DNA from 2 places in the Streptosporangium sandarakinum genome. Region 2 is predicted to be linked to the other one. Evidence: riboswitches for the same ligand, from Rfam matches in the RefSeq annotation. Region 2 holds a riboswitch; the other holds the start of a gene.

Region 1 (9,014 bases), 1.9 Mb from region 2:
ACCGCGATCGCCGCGGGTGAGGCGGGGGCCGCGGGGCTGCTGCTCGCCTGGGGCGGCATCGTCACGGTCAACATCGCCCACGCACTGGGCCGCCGCCGCACCCGCGACTGACCCCGCGAGGGGGCGCCGGTGTCTGGACCGAGGAGCGAGCGAGCGCAGCGAGCGAACGACGAGGGAAGACACCGGACCCAAGCCCCCGAGCCGCGACGCGCCAGCGTCGCAATGAACACAGCGAGGGGGCGCCGGTGTCTGGACCGAGGAGAGCCGTGAGGGGGCGCCGGTGTCTGGACTGAGGAACGCAGGAGCGGAGCGACGGAGTGACGAAGGAAGGCACCGGACAAGAGCCCCCGAGCCGCGACGCGCAGCGTCGCAATGAACACAGCGAGGGGGCGCCGGTGTCTGGACCGAGGAGAGCCGTGAGGGGGCGCCGGTGTCTGGACTGAGGAACGCAGGAGCGGAGCGACGGAGTGACGGGGGAAGGCACCGGACAAGAGCCCCCGAGCCGCGACGCGCAGCGTCGCAATGAACAAAGAGCGCAGCGAGCGAACGACGAGGGAAGACCGGGCTTAAGCCCGCGAGCCCCGGACGTAGTAGAGCAGGACCGGCAGTTCCCCCTCCTCCTCGACGCGGAACCCGGCGGCCGGGATGAGGTCCCCGAGCAGTTCCCGCGGGTCGTGCCGCATCGCGGGACTGCCCAGCGCGTCGGCGAGCCGGGCCGTCAGGCGGCCGGTGGGCCGGCGGGACTCGGCGACCAGCAGGCGCCCGCCCGGCCGCAGCACGCGGAACATCTCCCGTACGGCGGCGCCGCGCTCGGCGGCCGGCACGTGGTGGACGGCCAGGCTGGAGACCACCACGTCGAAGGAGGCGTCGGGCAGGTCGAGCCGCTGTCCCTCGCCCACCAGGTAGGAGCAGTTGGCCGGGGCGCGGCGGCGGGCGTGGCCGATCATGGCCTCGGACGGGTCGACGCCGGTCACGTGCCCCTCCGGGCCGGCGACCGGGGCCATGATCCGGGTGAGGTAGCCGGTGCCGCAACCGACGTCGAGCACCCGGTCGCCCCGGCGCACCCCGGACAGCGCGGCCAGGCGGGTGAACGCCTCGCGCCGCCGTCCCAGCATCCCCACGCCGGTCACGACGTCGTAGGCGCGGGGCCGGTCCATCGTCCCGGCGCCGTGGTCGTGGTGGTGGTTGTGCAGCAGCTTGCTCGGTCCCATCGTCTTCTCCTTCCGGACGGCCTGCAGGCCGTGAACGATCGGTTCGCCGGCGTGGCCGGGCCGGCGACCGATCACATATCTTCGCAGGTCACCTTCGCACGCCGCCGGGCGGGAACGGCGCGACGGGCGAAGACACACCGGCGGGCGGATGCCGGAAGGGACCGGCGGGCGGGACACGGGAGTGGCCCTTCCCCCGGGGGCTCCGATCGCCGCGTCCCCGGGGGAAGGGGCCGTCAGATGTCGCGGTCGTGCCGGAGGCGGACCTCGGCGGCGAGGTCGGCGTCGCCGTCCAGGCCGTAGCGCCACACCCGCTCGGCGTCCTCGTCGCGGCCCCGGAGCGGGAGCGTGCGGGCCAGCAGCTCGATGGCCAGCGCGCTGGTCTCCACGTCGCCGTCCTCCTCGACGGCGGCGGCGAACTCCGCGCACGCCAGGTCGAGGTGGGCGATGCCGAGCAGCACCCGCAGCCGGGCGGCGTCGGCGACGTCGGGTACGGCCAGCGCCGCGAGGACCGCGTCGGCGGCCTGCCCCGCCTCGCCCTCCTGGAGGAAGAACTCCGCCAGCCGCTGAGCCGCCCGGGAGGCGATCTCCGGGTCCCCGGTGGCCAGTGCGGCGCGCAGCGCCTCCTCGGCCTCCTCGTCCCCCGTGGCCAGCCGGGCCAGAGCCATGTGCGCCAGCGGCACGTAGGCCGGGTTGCCGATGCCGAGGGCGGCCTGCCAGGCGGCCCGCGCCTGGTCCGGCAGTTCCTCGCGCTCGAAGCTGCGGGCGAGCAGGCAGGCGGCCTGGGCGGCGAACTCCGGGTGCCCGGTCGCCAGCGCGGTGCGCGCGGCCGACCGGGCGCCGGGCACGTCGCCGCGTTCTTCCAGCACCACCGCGAGCCCCACCGCCGCCTGGGCGCGGTCGGGATCGGCGGGGTCGGCGGCGAGCTCCGCGAAGATCGCCGCGGCGGCGTCCAGGTCGCCGTCCTCGGCCAGCCTGCGCGCCGTTTCCAAGGGACGCGTGTCCACCTCTGGCATGCGGGGTCCTCTCCGGGTGAGGGAAACGCCCCGAGCCTAACGACTCGGGGCGTCCCGCGTCCCGCGGACGGACGGTGCCGGCATCTCTTGTCGATCATTCCCCGAACGGCGCCGGGGCGACGGCGAGGAAGCCCCGGGCCGGCGCCGGGACCCCCTCGCTGTGTTCATTGCGACGCTGTGCGTCGCGGCTCGGGGGCTCAGACCCGGTGCCTTCCCTCGTCACTCCGCCGCTTCGCGGCTGCGTTCCTCAGTCCAGACACCGGCGCCCCCTCACGGGCTCATTGCGACGCTGCGCGTCGCGGCTCGGGGGCTCTTGCCCGGTGCCTTCCCTCGTCACTCCGCCGCTTCGCGGCTGCGTTCCTCAGTCCAGACACCGGCGCCCCCTCACGGTATTCATGGCGACGCTACGTGTCGCGGCTCGGGGGCTCTTGCCCGGTGCCTTCCCTCGTCACTCGCTCGCTTCGCTCGCTCACTCCTCGGTCCAGACACCGGCGCCCCCTCGCGGGTCAGTCCTCGTAGGCCGACAGCGGCGGGCAGGAGCACACGAGGTTGCGGTCGCCGTAGGCCTGGTCGATGCGGCGGACCGGCGACCAGTACTTGTCCTCGCGCAGCGACGGCAGCGGGTAGGCCGCCTCCACCCTGCCGTAGGGGTGGTTCCAGTCGTCGGTGACCAGGCAGTCGGCGGTGTGCGGGGCGTTGCGCAGCGGGTTGTCCTTCTTGTCGTACTCGCCGGAGGCGACCTTGGCGATCTCGCCGCGGATCGCGATCATGGCGTCGCAGAACCGGTCGAGCTCGGCCAGGTCCTCGCTCTCGGTGGGCTCGATCATCAGCGTGCCGGCCACCGGGAAGGACATCGTCGGCGCGTGGAAGCCGTAGTCGATGAGGCGCTTGGCCACGTCGTCCACGGTCACGCCGGTCTCCTTGGTGATCTGGCGCAGGTCGATGATGCACTCGTGTGCGACCAGCCCGCCGCGGCCGGTGTAGAGGACCGGGTAGTGCGGGGCCAGGCGGCGGGCGAGGTAGTTGGCCGACAGGATGGCCTGCTCGGTGGCCGCGCGGAGACCCTCGGCGCCCATCATCCGGATGTAGGCCCAGGAGATCGGCAGGATGCCCGCCGAGCCGTACGGCGCGGCCGAGACCGGGCCGACCGGCGAGCCGTCGCGCAGCGGGTGACCGGGGAGGTACTCGGCGAGGTGGGCGCGGACCGCGACGGGCCCGACGCCGGGGCCGCCGCCGCCGTGCGGGATGCAGAAGGTCTTGTGCAGGTTCAGGTGGGAGACGTCCGCCCCGAACTGCCCCGGCTTGGCCAGGCCGACCAGCGCGTTGAGGTTGGCGCCGTCGACGTAGACCTGGCCGCCGGCCTCGTGCACCAGCTCACAGATCCGGGTGATGCCCTCCTCGTAGACGCCGTGCGTGGACGGGTAGGTCACCATGATCGCGGCGAGCCGGTCGCGGTTCTTCTCGATCTTGGCGACGAGGTCGTCGAGGTCGACGTTGCCGTCGTCGTCGCAGGCGACCACGACGACCCGCATGCCGGCCATGACGGCGCTGGCGGCGTTGGTGCCGTGCGCGGAGGAGGGGATGAGGCAGACGTCGCGGCCGGACTCGCCGCGCGCCCGGTGGTAGGCGCGGATGGCGAGCAGGCCGGCGAACTCGCCCTGGGAGCCGGCGTTGGGCTGGATCGACACGGCGTCGTAGCCGGTGACCTCGGCCAGCCAGCCCTCCAGCTCCCCGACCAGCTGGGCGTAGCCGGCGCCCTGCTCGGCGGGGGCGTAGGGGTGCAGGCCGGCGAACTCCGGCCAGGTGATCGGCTCCATCTCGGTGGTCGCGTTGAGCTTCATGGTGCACGAGCCCAGCGGGATCATCGACCGGTCGAGCGCGATGTCCCTGTCCTGCAGCCTGCGCAGGTAGCGCAGCATGGCGGTCTCGGAGCGGTGGCTGTGGAAGACCGGGTGGGTCAGGAAGTCGCTCGTCCGGGTCAGGGCGGCGGGCAGCGCGTCGTGGGCGGAGGCGTCGAGGTCGGCCAGGACCGCGCCGCTGACGCCGAAGGCGGCCAGCACCTGCTCGATGTGCGGCAGCTCGGTCTTCTCGTCGCAGGAGACGCCGACGTGGTCGTCGTCGGCCAGCCGCAGGTTGATGCCGTTGTCCCGGGCCGCGGCGACGACCTCGGCGGCGCGGCCCGGCACGCGGGCCAGCACGGTGTCGAAGAAGGCGTCGTGGACGACCTCGACGCCGGCCTGGCGCAGGCCCTCGGCGAGCACGACGGCGTGGCGGTGGACGCGGCGGCCGATCCGGCGCAGCCCCTCGGGGCCGTGGTAGACGGCGTACATTCCGGCGATCACCGCGAGCAGCACCTGCGCGGTGCAGATGTTGCTGGTGGCCTTCTCGCGGCGGATGTGCTGCTCGCGGGTCTGCAGTGCGAGGCGGTGGGCGGGGCGGCCGTCGGCGTCCTGGGAGACGCCCACCAGGCGGCCGGGCATCTGCCGCTGCAGACCGTCGCGGACCGCCATGTAGGCGGCGTGCGGGCCGCCGAAGCCCATCGGCACGCCGAACCGCTGGGTGGAGCCGACCGCGATGTCGGCGCCCATCTCGCCGGGGGCGGTCAGCACGGTGAGGGCCAGCAGGTCGGCGGCGGCGACGACCTGGGCGCCGCGGGCGTGGGCGGCGTCGGCGATGGAGCGGAAGTCCCTGATCCGGCCGCTCGCGCCCGGGTACTGCACGAGCACGCCGAAGCAGTCGGGCAGCTCGGCGGTGAAGTCGCTCTCGACCAGCTCGATGCCGAGCGGCTCGGCGCGGGTGGCGAGCACGGCCTTGGTCTGCGGCAGGGCGTCGGCGTCGACGACGAACACGTTGGAGGGGGCCTTGCCGGCGCGGCGGGCCAGGGTCATCGCCTCGGCGACGGCGGTGGCCTCGTCGAGCAGGGAGGCGCCGGCGACGTCGAGGGCGGTCAGGTCGGTCACGACCGTCTGGAAGTTGAGCAGGGCCTCCAGGCGGCCCTGGGAGATCTCCGGCTGGTAGGGGGTGTAGGCGGTGTACCAGCCCGGGTTCTCCAGAAGGTTGCGGCGGATGACGGCCGGGGTGATCGTGTCGTGGTAACCCAGGCCGATCATCGAGGTGAGCACCGTGTTGCGGGAGGCGAGGGCCCGCAGCTCGGCGATGGCCTCCGGCTCGCTCGCGGCCGGCGGGAGATCGAGTCGGTCGGCGGTGCGGATCACCTCCGGCACGGCCACCGCGAGGAGGTCGGCGGCCGAGGCGAAGCCGACGGTCTCCAGCATGCGGGCCTGGTCGTCGTCGGCCGGGCCGATGTGGCGGGTGGAGAACGGCGGGGAGCTGAGCTCACCGAGCGGTGACAGGTCGGTCATGGAAAGCCTCCCGGGGCTGGTGGAGACCGGCGCTGAGCGCGGGCGTATGCCGGATCTCCCCCTCTGTCATCTCCACCTGAGAGCTTCACCTTCCCCGCCGGGGAGGGTTTTCACCGTCGGTGAGACACGCCTGGCGGGCGCACCTGCTTTCCAGAGTCGCCTCGTCCGTGCGGTACAGGGTGCCTGAGAGATTCCGGGGAGGGTTGCTCCTTCGGCGCCCCGGTCCAGCCGGGGACTCTCCCGCACGGCGTCTGCGGCCAGACCAACTTTACCCGGTCCGCCGGGCTCTGCGACGGCGGGCCAGTTCATCCGCGTGATGATCGCCTAAAGGGCTCTGGGACGCCTCCGCGCGCTCGCCTGGCAGATCGGCCAGGGAGCCCTCCACCTCCTGCCAGACGCGGCCCAGCGCGATGCCGAAGACGCCCTGGCCGCCCTGGAGGAGGTCGATGACCTCGTCGGGCGAGGTGCACTCGTAGACGCTGACCCCGTCGCTCATCAGGGTGATCTGGGCGAGGTCGCTGACCCCGCGGTCACGGAGGTGCTGTACGGCGATGCGGATCTGCTGGAGGGAGACGCCGGTGTCGAGGAGGCGTTTGACGACCTTGAGGACGAGGATGTCGCGGAAGCCGTACAGTCGCTGGGAGCCGGAACCCTGGGCGGCCCTGACGGTGGGCTCGACGAGCCCGGTGCGGGCCCAGTAGTCGAGCTGGCGGTAGGTGATGTCGGCGGCGGCGCAGGCGGTGGGGCCGCGGTAGCCGATGTCGGCGGGCGGGTTCACCGGTGCCCCGTCGAACAGCAGGCCCTCTTCACCCGCACGCTGGTGGGCCTTCCCGCGCCGTCCCGGGTCATCCTGATCGGCGTTTCTACCCTCGCCGCTGCTGACCGCCACGCGGACCTCCGGCTTTCTCTCATCCCGCGGCCTGATCTGGGGGTTTACGCGCGGCCCCGGGGTTCACTTGCACCGTAGGCTCGGGGCCAAGCCCAGTCAACGACCCCACCCGGCGCGTCGTGAAGCGTAAATGCACCGAAATACCTACCCCGCGCGGCCGAAGTCCTCGGGCGTGATTGTGTCAAGGAACTCCCTGAACTTCTCCACCTCGTCCTCCTGGTCGTCGGGGATGACCACCCCGGCCTCGGCGACCACGTCCTCGCTGGCGAAGATGCGGGCGCCGGTGCGCAGCGCGAGGGCGATCGAGTCCGACGGGCGGGCGCTGACCTCGGCCCCGTTGGAGAACACGAGATCGGCGAAGAAGATGCCGTCCCGGAGGGCGACGATGTTGACGGTGCTCAGCCGGACGCCCAGGGCGTCGAGCACGTCGCGGAAAAGGTCATGGGTGAGCGGCCGCGGCGGCGGCTCGTCGGCCTGGGCCATGGCGATCGCCGTGGCCTCGGTCATGCCGATCCAGATCGGCAGATAGCGCTCCCCATGTGCCTCCTTGAGCAGAACAATGGGCTGGTTGGAAGGCATCTCAACCCGAACGCCCACGACCTCCATCTGCAACACGGGCTGCTCCATCTTCGCTGGATTTCGACCGGTTCGTTCAACGTAACATCCGGGGGGCTACGGCCGTCCGGCCAGGGCTCACCGGCCCAGGGCCCCTCGAACGCCGGAACGCAGCAACGAGGCGTGTAATTCCAGCAGGAGCCCGGATATCTCCCCGGCCGTCTCGTCGGCCTTGGCGATCGCGCCGGGGCCCCGGCGGCGCAGCAGCGGCGCGATGGCCTGCTCCACCAGGCCGGCCTCGCGCTCGGCGGCGGCCTTGACCACCCGCAGGTGGCGGGCGCGCAGGCCGAAGGCGGCCAGGGCGCCGACGCTGCGGGCCACCGCCAGGGCCTCGGCGTCGTAGTGGCGGGCCACGGCCTCCACCAGGCCGAAGTCCTCCAGCTCGGTCAAAGCCTCCTCGGAGAGCGAGGCGGCGGCCAGCAGCTCCTGGCGGGTGAGGCGGACCTCCCTGACCGGCTCGTCGGGCAGGGCCCGGGGCGGGGCGACGGGCCGTTCCTCGCGGTCCGCCGCTTCCAGCCGGTCCTTGATCACGCGCAGCGGAAGATAGCGGTCACGCTGCTCGCTGAGGATGTAGCGGAGCCGCTCGACGTCGGCGTAGGTGAACTTGCGGTAGCCGGAGGGGCTGCGCTCCGGCTCGATCAGCCCCTCGCCCTCCAGGAAACGAATCTTGGAGATGCTGACGTCGGGGAACTCGCCCTGCAGCAGGGCGAGCACCTCCCCGATGCTCATGTGCGCACGAGCGGCCTGCGAGCTCATCATCCTCCAGAGGCGCCGCGGGTGAGGAAGACCAGCCGGAACTTGCCGATCTGCACCTCGTCCCCGCCGTAGAGCGGCACCTCCTCGATCCGCTCACGGTTGACGTAGGTGCCGTTCAGGCTGCCGACGTCACGGACGGTGAACATGCCGCCGCCGCGCCGGTAGAACTCCACATGGCGGCGCGAGACGGTGATGTCATCCAGGAAGATGTCGCTGTCGGGGTGACGCCCCACGGTGGTCAGATCGCTGTCCAGCAGGAAGCGGCTGCCGGCATTGGGGCCGCGCATGGCGACGAGCAGAGCGGAGCCCGGAGGCAACTGCTCGACGGCCTGCCGCTCGGCGAGGAGCGTCTCTCCGGTCTCCGCCTCGTACGCCTCGATCCCGGAGAGGGAGATGGTGGACGTGCTGTCTCCGGGTGACTCGTACTTGGTCAGCGGCGAACCGCATTGGGAGCAGAAACGGGCATCCTCAGGGTTGGCATGCCCGCACTGCGTGCAGTAGACGCTCGGCATCGATCGGCTCGGCCTCCTACCGCGAAGACGCGGCAACGGTGCTCAGGGATGCGCGCCTCGCTTCTTCGCTTCTCAAGTATTTTCTCTGACTGCGAATGCCGCAACATACACCAATGAGACGCAAAGATCAAGGCCGACGCTCGACCGCGGGTTCGGTCGGGACAAAGTTACCGCCGGGTGGCACTTCCGGTCCATGCCGCCGCGCTGGAGTGTCGCACTTCACTGTATTCATGGCGACGCTGCGCTGTGTTCACGGCGACGCTGCGCGTCGCGGCTCGGGGGCTCTTGCCCGGCGTCTTCCCTCGTCACTCCGTCGCTTCGCTCCTGCGTTCCTCAGTCCAGACACCGGCGCCCCCTCGCTGTGTTCATTGCGACGCTGGCGCGTCGCGGCTCGGGGGCTCTTGCCCGGTGCCTTCCCTCGTCACTCCGTCGCTTCGCTCCTAAGCTCCTCGGTCCAGACACCGGCGCCCCCTCACGGGATTCACGGCGACGCTGCGCGTCGCGGCTCGGGGGCTCTTGGTCCGGTGCCTTCCCTCGTCGTTCGCTCGCTCACTCCTCGGTCCAGACACCGGCGCCCCCTCGCGGGGCTCAGATGCCGGCGGCCTCCTCCACGACCCGGGCCCAGTGCTCCAGCATGCCCTGCGCCGTGTCGACGT
Region 2 (9,014 bases):
GTGGACGGGCAGGCTGACCACCCCGGTGGCGGGGCCGCGCAGGTCGGCGAGGGAGTCGGGCACCCGGTGCGCCACGCCCTCCCAGCGGGACGGAAGCTCGCTCACGGCCGGCTCACTCCCGGCCCGCGGTGTGCTCGCGGCGGTCCCGGCTCACGGCGTGCTCGTGGCGGCCCCGGCTCGCGGCGTGCTCCTGGCGGTCCTGGAGCCTGGCCAGGCGGCGGGTGGAGGGCAGGTCGTGCCGGCCGGAGACGAACTCCTGGAAGGCGATCTTCGCGCGGATGACCGGGTGCCGCCAGCGCTTCTCCCGGTGCACCGCCCTGGCCATCTTCCGGGGCCGGGGCCGCCGGGAGCCGGGCGCCATGAACCAGTGCGCCCACGGCGAGCCCGGACGGGCCAGCCGCACCGCCCCCACGATCAGCAGCGGCGGCAGGAACAGGCCGGCCAGACCGGTCCAGATCTTCCCCTTGAGGAGGGTGACCACGGCCAGCACGAGGTTCGCCACGATCGCGCCGGCGGTGAGCCACGCCCCGCGCGGCGTGCCGTCGGAGTCCTCCCAGCCCAGCGGGCGCAGGCCGGTGAGGAGCAGACCGGTTATCGCGATCGCGGTGAACACCGCGTCCACCGACGCCCGCCCCTCCTCCTCCCAGTAGACGTCGCGGAGGTGCAGGATCAGCGCGAACTCGTCCAGGATCAGGGCGGCCCCCACGCCGAAGACGGCGGCGGTCACGGCGTACCAGCCCTGGGAGATGCCCGAGACGACCAGCCCCGCCACCCCGCCCAGCAGGGTCAGCACCACGCCGAACACCACGTGGTGGATGTGCATGTCGCCGACGCTGACGTCGCCGAACCAGCCGATCTTCGCCCGGATCAGCCGGACGTTGATCCTGGTCAGCACGAACGCCACGATCAGCGCGACGAAGAAGCAGAACAGCGGCAGCCGTCCCGTGTCCAGGATCCTCTCGCGGAAGAAGTCGTCCATCGATTCATCAGACTATGCAAGGAATCTCCACGGTACGGCTGCCCCGCCGTACGGCCGGACGAAGGCGCACGTTTCCCCCGGCAAGGGATTTCGCTCGGCGGGCACGGCCGGTTAGGCTGGCCACGGCACCGATGAACCCGTGCGGGAGAGCGTCCTGACATCCAGACCAGGACCCCTGAAGGAGCAAGCCCTCCCCGCGAACCTCTCAAGGCAAAGGACCGTGCGGGTAGGTGATCTCTGGAAAGCAGGCCACGTGGCCTCGCCGAAGGTGAAAGTCCGGCAAAAACCGGGCGAAGCTCTCAGGCATCAATGACAGAGGGGGAGGATGCTCTCATCCGTCCCCTGCCTGAGGTGCGAACATGTCCCGACCCACGCCGCTGCGCGGCGTCCACGAGGCTCTCGGCGCCACCCTGACCGACTTCGCGGGCTGGCTGATGCCGCTGCGCTACGGCAGCGAGTCCGCCGAGCACAACGCGGTCCGCCAGGCGGCGGGCCTGTTCGACCTCTCCCACATGGGCGAGATCTTCGTGACCGGCCCGCAGGCCGGTGAGGCCCTCGACTACGCGCTGGTCGGCCACCTGTCGGCGCTGGAGCCGGGCCGCGCCCGCTACACCATGATCGTCGACCCGGACGGCGGCGTGCTGGACGACCTGATCGTCTACCGCCTGACCGCCGACGAGTTCATGGTCGTCGCCAACGCGTCCAACTACCCCCGGGTCGCCGCCGAGCTGACCGGCCGGGCCAAGGACTTCGACGCCGCGGTGGACGACCGCTCCGAGCAGTACGCGCTGGTCGCGGTGCAGGGCCCGAACTCGCGCGCCATCCTCGGCGGGCTCACCGACGCCGACCTCGACGGCCTGAAGTACTACGCCGGCCTGCCCGCGACCGTCGCCGGGATCCAGGTCCTCATCGCCCGCACCGGCTACACCGGTGAGGACGGCTTCGAGCTGTTCGCCGCCGCCGGTGACGCCGAGCCGCTGTGGGCGGCGCTGACCGAGGCGGGCGGTCCGCACGGTCTGGTCCCGGCGGGTCTGTCCGCCCGCGACACGCTCCGCCTGGAGGCGGGCATGCCGCTGTACGGCAACGAGCTGACCGCCGGGCTGACCCCGTTCGACGCCGGGCTCGGCCGTGTGGTGAGGTTTGACAAACCGGGCGACTTCGTCGGCCGGGCCGCCCTGGAGCCTCTCAGGGACGTCCCGCCCGCGCGCCGCCTGGTCGGACTGATCGCGACCGGCCGCAGGGTGCCCCGCCACGGCTACCCGGTGGTCGTCGCCGACGACGGCACCGTCGTCGGCGAGGTGACCAGCGGAGCCCCGTCCCAGACCCTCGGCCGGCCCATCGCCATGGCCTACGTGGACAGTGACCGCTCCGAGGGTCTGGCCGTGAGCATCCGGGGTACCCATGAAGCGGTCGAGGTCGTCGACCTGCCTTTCTACAGGAGGAAAAAGTGAGCAGCATTCCCGGTGACCTGCAGTACACCAAGGAGCACGAGTGGGTCGCGGGCATCGACGACGGCCTGACCCTCACCGTGGGCGTCACGGCCTACGCCGCCGAGGCCCTCGGTGACGTGGTCTACGTGCAGGTCCCTGAGGTCGGCTCCACCGTCGCCGCGGGCGACGCGGTCGGCGAGGTCGAGTCGACCAAGTCGGTGAGCGACATCTTCGCCCCGGTGGGCGGCGAGATCACCGAGATCAACGAGTCGGTCGTGGACGACCCGTCGCTGGTCAACAGCGACCCCTACGGCGAAGGCTGGCTCTTCCGCATCCGCATGGAGGGCGAGCCCGAGGACCTCCTGTCCGCCGAGGAGTACGGCGTGCTCACCTCCGGTGAGTCCTGACCTCCTCTCACCAGAGCCGTGACCACGCGGGCCGCGGGGCGCGCGTGGTCACGGCGACGCAAGCAAGGACCAGATCAATGGCGATCAGCGTCTTCGATCTCTTCAAGATCGGTATCGGCCCGTCCAGTTCGCACACCGGCGGCCCGATGGCCGCGGCGCACAGGTTCGCCCGCGGCCTCGCCCAGGACGGACTGCTGGAGAAGACCGCGCGGGTCGAGGCGATCCTGTACGGCTCGCTCGGGCTGACCGGCAAGGGCCACGGCAGCGACAAGGCCGTCCTGCTCGGCCTGTCGGGCGAGAAGCCCGAGCTGGTGGACGTCGACACCGTCGACGAGCGGCTGGCCGCCATGCGCGAGAGCGGGACCGTCCGGCTGTACGGCTCGCACGAGATCCCCTTCGTGGTCGGTGAGGACCTCGTCTTCGAGCGGAAGATCTCGCTGCCGCACCACCCCAACGGCATGCGCTTCACCGCCTTCTCCGAGGCGGGCGACACTCTCCGCGAGAAGGTCTACTACTCGGTGGGCGGCGGGTTCGTGGTGGACGAGAACGCCACCGGCGCCGACCGGATCAAGCCGGACGACACCGCGGTGCCGTACCCCTTCACGACCGGCGCCGAGCTGCTGGCGCACTGCGCCGAGACCGGCCTGTCGATCTCCGGGCTGATGATGGAGAACGAGAAGGCGTTCGGCCGCTCCGCGCAGGAGATCCGCGACGGCCTGCTGAACCTGTGGCGGGTCATGGGCGAGTGCGTGCGGCGCGGCATCGACAAGGAGGGCGTGCTGCCCGGCGGGCTGAAGGTCCGCCGCCGGGCCCACCAGCTCCACCGGCGGCTCAGCGGCGAGTCGCCCGAGCGGGACCCGCTGCAGGCGATGGACTGGGTCTCGCTGTACGCGCTGGCGGTGAACGAGGAGAACGCGGCCGGCGGCCGGATCGTCACCGCCCCGACGAACGGCGCCGCGGGCATCATCCCGGCCGTGCTCACCTACTACCACCGGTTCACGCCGACGCCCGGCGAGGACGGCGTGGTGCGCTTCCTGCTCACCGCCGGGGCGATCGGCGTGCTGTTCAAGGAGAACGCCTCCATCTCCGGCGCCGAGGTCGGCTGCCAGGGCGAGGTCGGCTCGGCCTGCTCGATGGCCGCGGCCGGGCTCACCGAGGCACTGGGCGGCACCCCGGAGCAGGTGGAGAACGCCGCCGAGATCGGCATCGAGCACAACCTCGGCCTGACCTGCGATCCGATCGGCGGGCTGGTGCAGATCCCGTGCATCGAGCGCAACGCGGTGGCCTCGATCAAGGCGATCACCGCCGCCCGGATCGCGCTGCGCGGCGACGGCCGGCACTTCGTCTCGCTGGACAAGGCGATCAAGACGATGCGCGACACCGGCCGGGACATGCTCGACAAGTACAAGGAGACCAGCCGCGGCGGGCTCGCGGTGAACGTCATCGAGTGCTGACCCGCCACCGGGCCCGGCAGGGGTCTCCCCCGCCGGGCCCGGTCCGGTCGCCGGGACGGCACGGCGGACGGGCCTTCCCGCCGGATTCGATCCGGTGGCCGGGGCGGCACGGCGGACGGGTCTCCCCCCGCCGGTTTCGGCCTGAGTTCCCCGCTCTCCGGACCGGGTTTCCCGCCCTCCGGACCGGCCGCCGCGCGGGGACGTCTCCGGCGCGAGACCACCGAATCGGCATAAAAGCCACCTTCTCGCACCTGATCTTCGCCGCGCGGCCTATGCTGGTTGGCTCGTCGCGGAGGTCCCGGCCGCAGGGGCCTCCCGCCCCAGACGAACCCGGGAGGTCGGAAGGTGTCAGCGGGAGTACGTCCGGACCGCCGTTCCCCGCGCATCCTCCGCTTCCTCGGCGCCCACCGGATATTCCTGGCCGCGCTGCTGGCCGGGGGCGCGCTGCGGGCCCTGGCCGTGCTCGGCTACCGCCCGGCCCTGTGGTTCTGGGCCGACTCCTTCGTCTACCTCAACGGCGGCCTCGACCCGCGGCCCATGGAGTCGCGGCCCGCGGGATACTCGCTGTTCCTGTGGCTGCTGCACCCGCTGTCCAGCGTGCCGGCCGTCGTCGTGGTCCAGCACCTGCTGGGCCTGGCCACGGCGGCCTGCGTCTACCTCGTGCTGCGCCGGCAGGGCGGCCTGCCCGGCTGGGGCGCCACGCTCGCCGCCCTGCCGGTCCTGCTGGACGTCCACCAGGTCCAGCTCGAACACCTCGTCATGGCCGACTCCCTGATGGAGTTCCTCGCGGTGCTGGCCGTCACGCTGCTGATGCGGCGGGAGCGGCCGGGCGTCCGGGCCGGTCTGCTCGCCGGGCTGCTGCTGGCCGCGGCGACCGCCACCCGGACGATCGGCCTGCCGCTGACCGCCGTCGTCCTCGTCTGCCTGGTGATCCGCCGGGCCGGCTGGCGGGCGGTCACCGCCACCGCCGTGGCCGCCGCGCTGGGCCTCGGCGCCTACGCCGCCTGGTTCCGCTCCGAGTACGGCACCTACGGGATGACCCGGGGCAACGCCTTCCTGTACGCGCGCACGCTCACCTTCGCCGACTGCGCGAAGATCAGGCCGGCCGGCCCGGAGGCCGCCCTGTGCCCCGACGAGCCGGTCAGCGAGCGCAAGGCCCCGCCGGTCTACATCTGGGACGGTTCCTCCCCGCTGAACAAGGTCAAGGGGAGCTGGGCCGAGCGCGACCGGCTCGCCGGCGACTTCGCCGCCCAGGCCATCAGGGCACAGCCCCTCGACTTCCTGCGCACCGGCCTGACCGACGTGGTCCACATCTTCGACTGGAACCGCCGCGTCTACCCCACCCCCGGCCCGCAGAGCGCCTACGTCTTCCCGGAGACGGCCAGGCCCTTCCCCAAGGGGACCGCCTCCCAGGGCCGGACGGCCGAGGAGATCACCGTCGCCTACCAGGGCGCCTCCGGCCGGCCCGTGCTGGCCGAGCCGTACGCCGGGCTGCTCCGCGACTACCAGCTGTACGGCTACCTGCGCGGCCCGTTCATCGCCGTGATCATACTGATCGGCCTGGCCGGCGTCCTGGCGCGCATCCGGCGGCTCGGCGGCGCCGTGCTGCTGCCGTGGGCGGCCGGCGCGACGCTGCTGGCGCTGCCGCCGTTCATCGCGGCCTTCGACCACCGGTACGTGGTGCCCGCGCTGCCGTTCGCCTGCCTGGCGGCCGGGCTGGCCTTCTCCCGGGCCTCCCGGGAGGCCCGGGACGCGTCCGGCCCGGCGGTCCCGACGGCCGGGTTGAGCGACCTGCTCGTGCATCCGCTCCCGCCCGCGGCGGCGGGGTCGCCCATGACGGCCGGCGCGTTCCCCGGTGCCTTCCCCGGCGCCTTCCCCGGTGCCTTCCCGGATGCGGGTGACCGGGACCCGTGGACGGACCGGCCGGCGGCGCCCGCCGCCCCGGCCGGGTCCCGGGCCGGAGGGTCAGCGCCGTCCGACGTGCAGCCGGACGACCGCCCCGAGATCGTCGTCGCCGACCGTCCGGCGCACCTTGCCGACCGCGTCGCGGTTCAGCCGCGCGACGAGCTTCGCGAGATCCGACGACGGCCCGCAGGTCACCGAGATCCGCAGCCGGTCGCATTTGACCCACCGGACGCGGATCCGGCTGAGCCCTTCGATTTCTTTAAGCGCAACCCCCAGCATGGCGGTCGCGCTGCCGCTCCGGCTCCCCCATCGTCCCAGCCCCACGGCCCGGATCAGCCAGCGGATCGACAGCAGCGCCAGCGCCGTCAGTAGCAGTGCGGCCGCCCACCCCGCCCACGGGTGCTCGGCCGCGTGGGCGGGCAGCCCGCGGGGCAGCAGGCGCTCCCCACGCGGCCAGGGGAGCCTGCCCTCCCCGCGCAGGAAGCCGTAGAGGCCGGCCACGGCCAGCGCCAGCCCGACGACGGCGAGCCCGACGCGGTTTCCCCGGTACGGCCTCATCCGCGACCCCCGTCCATCCGTCTCCCCCGTCCGCCGGCCATCTAGAGCCTCCGCCTGCGGAGCCGTACCACGATCTCCCCCTCGGAGATCGCGCCCAGGCCCGCCAGCCGGTCGCCCACCACCGTGCCGACCTGGCGGAGCAGGGGGCCGGTCCGCTCGGCGCCGCTGATGACCGTGATCTCGATGTCCCGCGCGCCGAGGCGCACCCGCGCGCCGGTCACCTCGTCCACCGACTCGGCCGCCGCCCGGAGCGTACGGCGCAGCGCGCTCCTGGTCAGGCCGATGTACAGCCGCGGGTCGGAGGTCTCCAGCGGCACCAGCCGGGTGCGTCCCGGCAGCAGCGCGAGGGTGAGCAGCGCGGCGCCGGCCACGATCGCGCCCAGCGAGACGAGGATCACGGCGGGGTCCGACCAGGCGGCGGCGCCGGGCCCGACGGCGATCCTCCGGTACGGCACCCGCCCCAGCGGGTGGTCCGTCACCATCCCGACCGTCACCCCGGCGGCGGCCGACAGCGCGGTGGACGTCATCAGGGCGACCACCACGCCGGCCGGGCTCCTGGCCGGGCGGAACAGCCGTACAGCCCGGCGGCGGGCGGCGTGCTGCTGCTCCTCGGCCGTCGTCCCCCCGACCCCCGCGGTCTCCTGAAGGCTACTCGTCACGCCCCCAGGCTTAACCGGCCGGAGGCCCTCGCGCGGGCCGCGACCTGCCATTTTCATGATCTTGGGATCGCCCTGGCGGGAGACTTTACCGCCGCCCAGTGAACATGAATACTACTCACGTTCGGTGTAGCCGGGTTATCCTGCGGTCATGGACGACCGTCAGCGCTACGACCGGGCCACCGCGCACCTGGACCCCCCGTTCGCCGTCCTCGACCTGGCGGCCATGCGCTCCAACGCGGAGAGCATGGTCCGGCGGGCCGGCGGCAAGCCGATCAGGGTCGCCAGCAAGTCGATCCGCTCCCGCCCCGTCCTCGAACGGATCCTCGCCATGGACGGCTTCGCCGGCATCATGGCCTTCACCCTGCCCGAGGCCCTCTGGCTCGTCTCCACCGGGCTGCGTGACGTGCTCGTGGCCTACCCCACCGCCGACCGCGCCGCGCTCGCCGAACTGGCCGCCGACGGCCGCGCGGCCCGGGAGATCACGATCATGGTCGACCACCCCGACCACCTGGACCTCGTCGAGTCGGCCGTGGCCGGCGTCCGCGACCGCCACGAGATCCGGGTCTGCCTGGACATCGACGCGGGGTTCGTCGCGCTCGGCGGCCGGCTCCGGGTCGGCGCCCGCCGCTCCGCCGTACGCGAGGCCGACCAGGCCGCCGACCTGGCCGCCGACATCGCCAAGCGGACCGGCTTCCGCCTCGTCGGGCTGATGGCCTACGAGGCCCAGATCGCCGGGGTCGGCGACGCCGCGCCGGGCAGCCCCGCCCGCACCCGGGCGATCCGGTGGATGCAGGCCAGGTCGCGGCGCGAGCTCGTCTCCCGCCGGGGCCGCATCGTCCACGCCGTCCGCCAGGTCGCCGACCTGGAGTTCGTCAACGGCGGCGGCACCGGCAGCATCGAGAAGACCGCCCGCGAGAAGGCCGTCACCGAGATCGCCGCCGGATCCGGCTTCTTCCATCCCCGCCTGTTCGACTTCTACCGCGGCTTCACCGGCCGGCCCGCCGCGCTGTTCGCCCTCTCGGTCGTCCGCCGCCCCGCCCCCGGCGTCGTCACCGTCCTCGGCGGCGGCTACCACGCCTCCGGCGCCCCCGGCCCGGACCGCCTCCCCCAGCCGTATCTCCCCTGCGGGCTGCGCTACGACCCCGACGAGGGCGCCGGGGAGGTCCAGACGCCCCTCCTCGGCCAGGCGGCCGAGGACCTGCGCGTCGGCGACCGCGTCTGGTTCCGCCACGCCAAGGCCGGCGAGCTGTCCGAACGCTTCGCGCGCCTGTACCTCGTCGACGGCGAGAAGATCGTGGAGGAGGCGCCCACCTACCGCGGCGAGGGCCGGACCTTCCTCTGAGACCGGACCCGCGGCCTTCGCGGCGCGGTCCGCGAACCTTCCCGGACCGCGCCGTGAGCCTTCCCGCGCGGCCCGGACGGCGAGCCCGTGGAGCGCCGACCGGCCGCGCCCCGGGCCGGGCCGGGTCAGCGGGCCGGGCCGGGTCAGCGGGCCGGGCCGGGCCGGGTCGCCGGCGCCGGCCGTACGGTCCGCCGGGTCAGCGGCGGCGACGCCGCCAGAGCAGGACCGCCGCACTGACCGCGAGCACCGCCCCCACACCCACCAGGATCGGCCCGAGCTC

Evidence for each region. A riboswitch is a leader RNA that binds a small molecule or an ion and turns the genes downstream of it on or off. The one in region 2 is predicted to bind glycine.
Region 1: linked by a shared signal. The riboswitch ahead of gcvP (aminomethyl-transferring glycine dehydrogenase) and the one ahead of gcvT (glycine cleavage system aminomethyltransferase GcvT) in region 2 are both predicted to bind glycine.

The regions. Positions count from the first base shown of each region.
Region 1 is NZ_CP192034.1:3,648,292-3,657,305, reverse strand. Features, by position in the region: gene ACQP10_RS16790 (hypothetical protein) at 1-111, shown strand, start outside; gene ACQP10_RS16785 (class I SAM-dependent methyltransferase) at 567-1,211, opposite strand; gene ACQP10_RS16780 (hypothetical protein) at 1,445-2,224, opposite strand; gene gcvP (aminomethyl-transferring glycine dehydrogenase) at 2,731-5,586, opposite strand; glycine riboswitch at 5,747-5,839, opposite strand; gene ACQP10_RS16770 (MerR family transcriptional regulator) at 5,855-6,475, opposite strand; gene ACQP10_RS16765 (bifunctional nuclease family protein) at 6,620-7,090, opposite strand; gene ftsR (transcriptional regulator FtsR) at 7,169-7,819, opposite strand; gene ACQP10_RS16755 (FHA domain-containing protein) at 7,846-8,358, opposite strand; gene ACQP10_RS16750 (sugar phosphate nucleotidyltransferase) at 8,947-9,014, opposite strand, start outside.
Region 2 is NZ_CP192034.1:1,705,182-1,714,195, reverse strand. Features, by position in the region: gene ACQP10_RS08130 (hypothetical protein) at 1-105, opposite strand, end outside; gene ACQP10_RS08125 (hypothetical protein) at 113-979, opposite strand; glycine riboswitch at 1,112-1,210, shown strand; glycine riboswitch at 1,211-1,305, shown strand; gene gcvT (glycine cleavage system aminomethyltransferase GcvT) at 1,339-2,430, shown strand; gene gcvH (glycine cleavage system protein GcvH) at 2,427-2,816, shown strand; gene ACQP10_RS08110 (L-serine ammonia-lyase) at 2,894-4,270, shown strand; gene ACQP10_RS08105 (glycosyltransferase 87 family protein) at 4,616-6,547, shown strand; gene ACQP10_RS08100 (DUF6286 domain-containing protein) at 6,775-7,392, opposite strand; gene ACQP10_RS08095 (amino acid deaminase/aldolase) at 7,541-8,734, shown strand; gene ACQP10_RS08090 (DUF3618 domain-containing protein) at 8,931-9,014, opposite strand, start outside.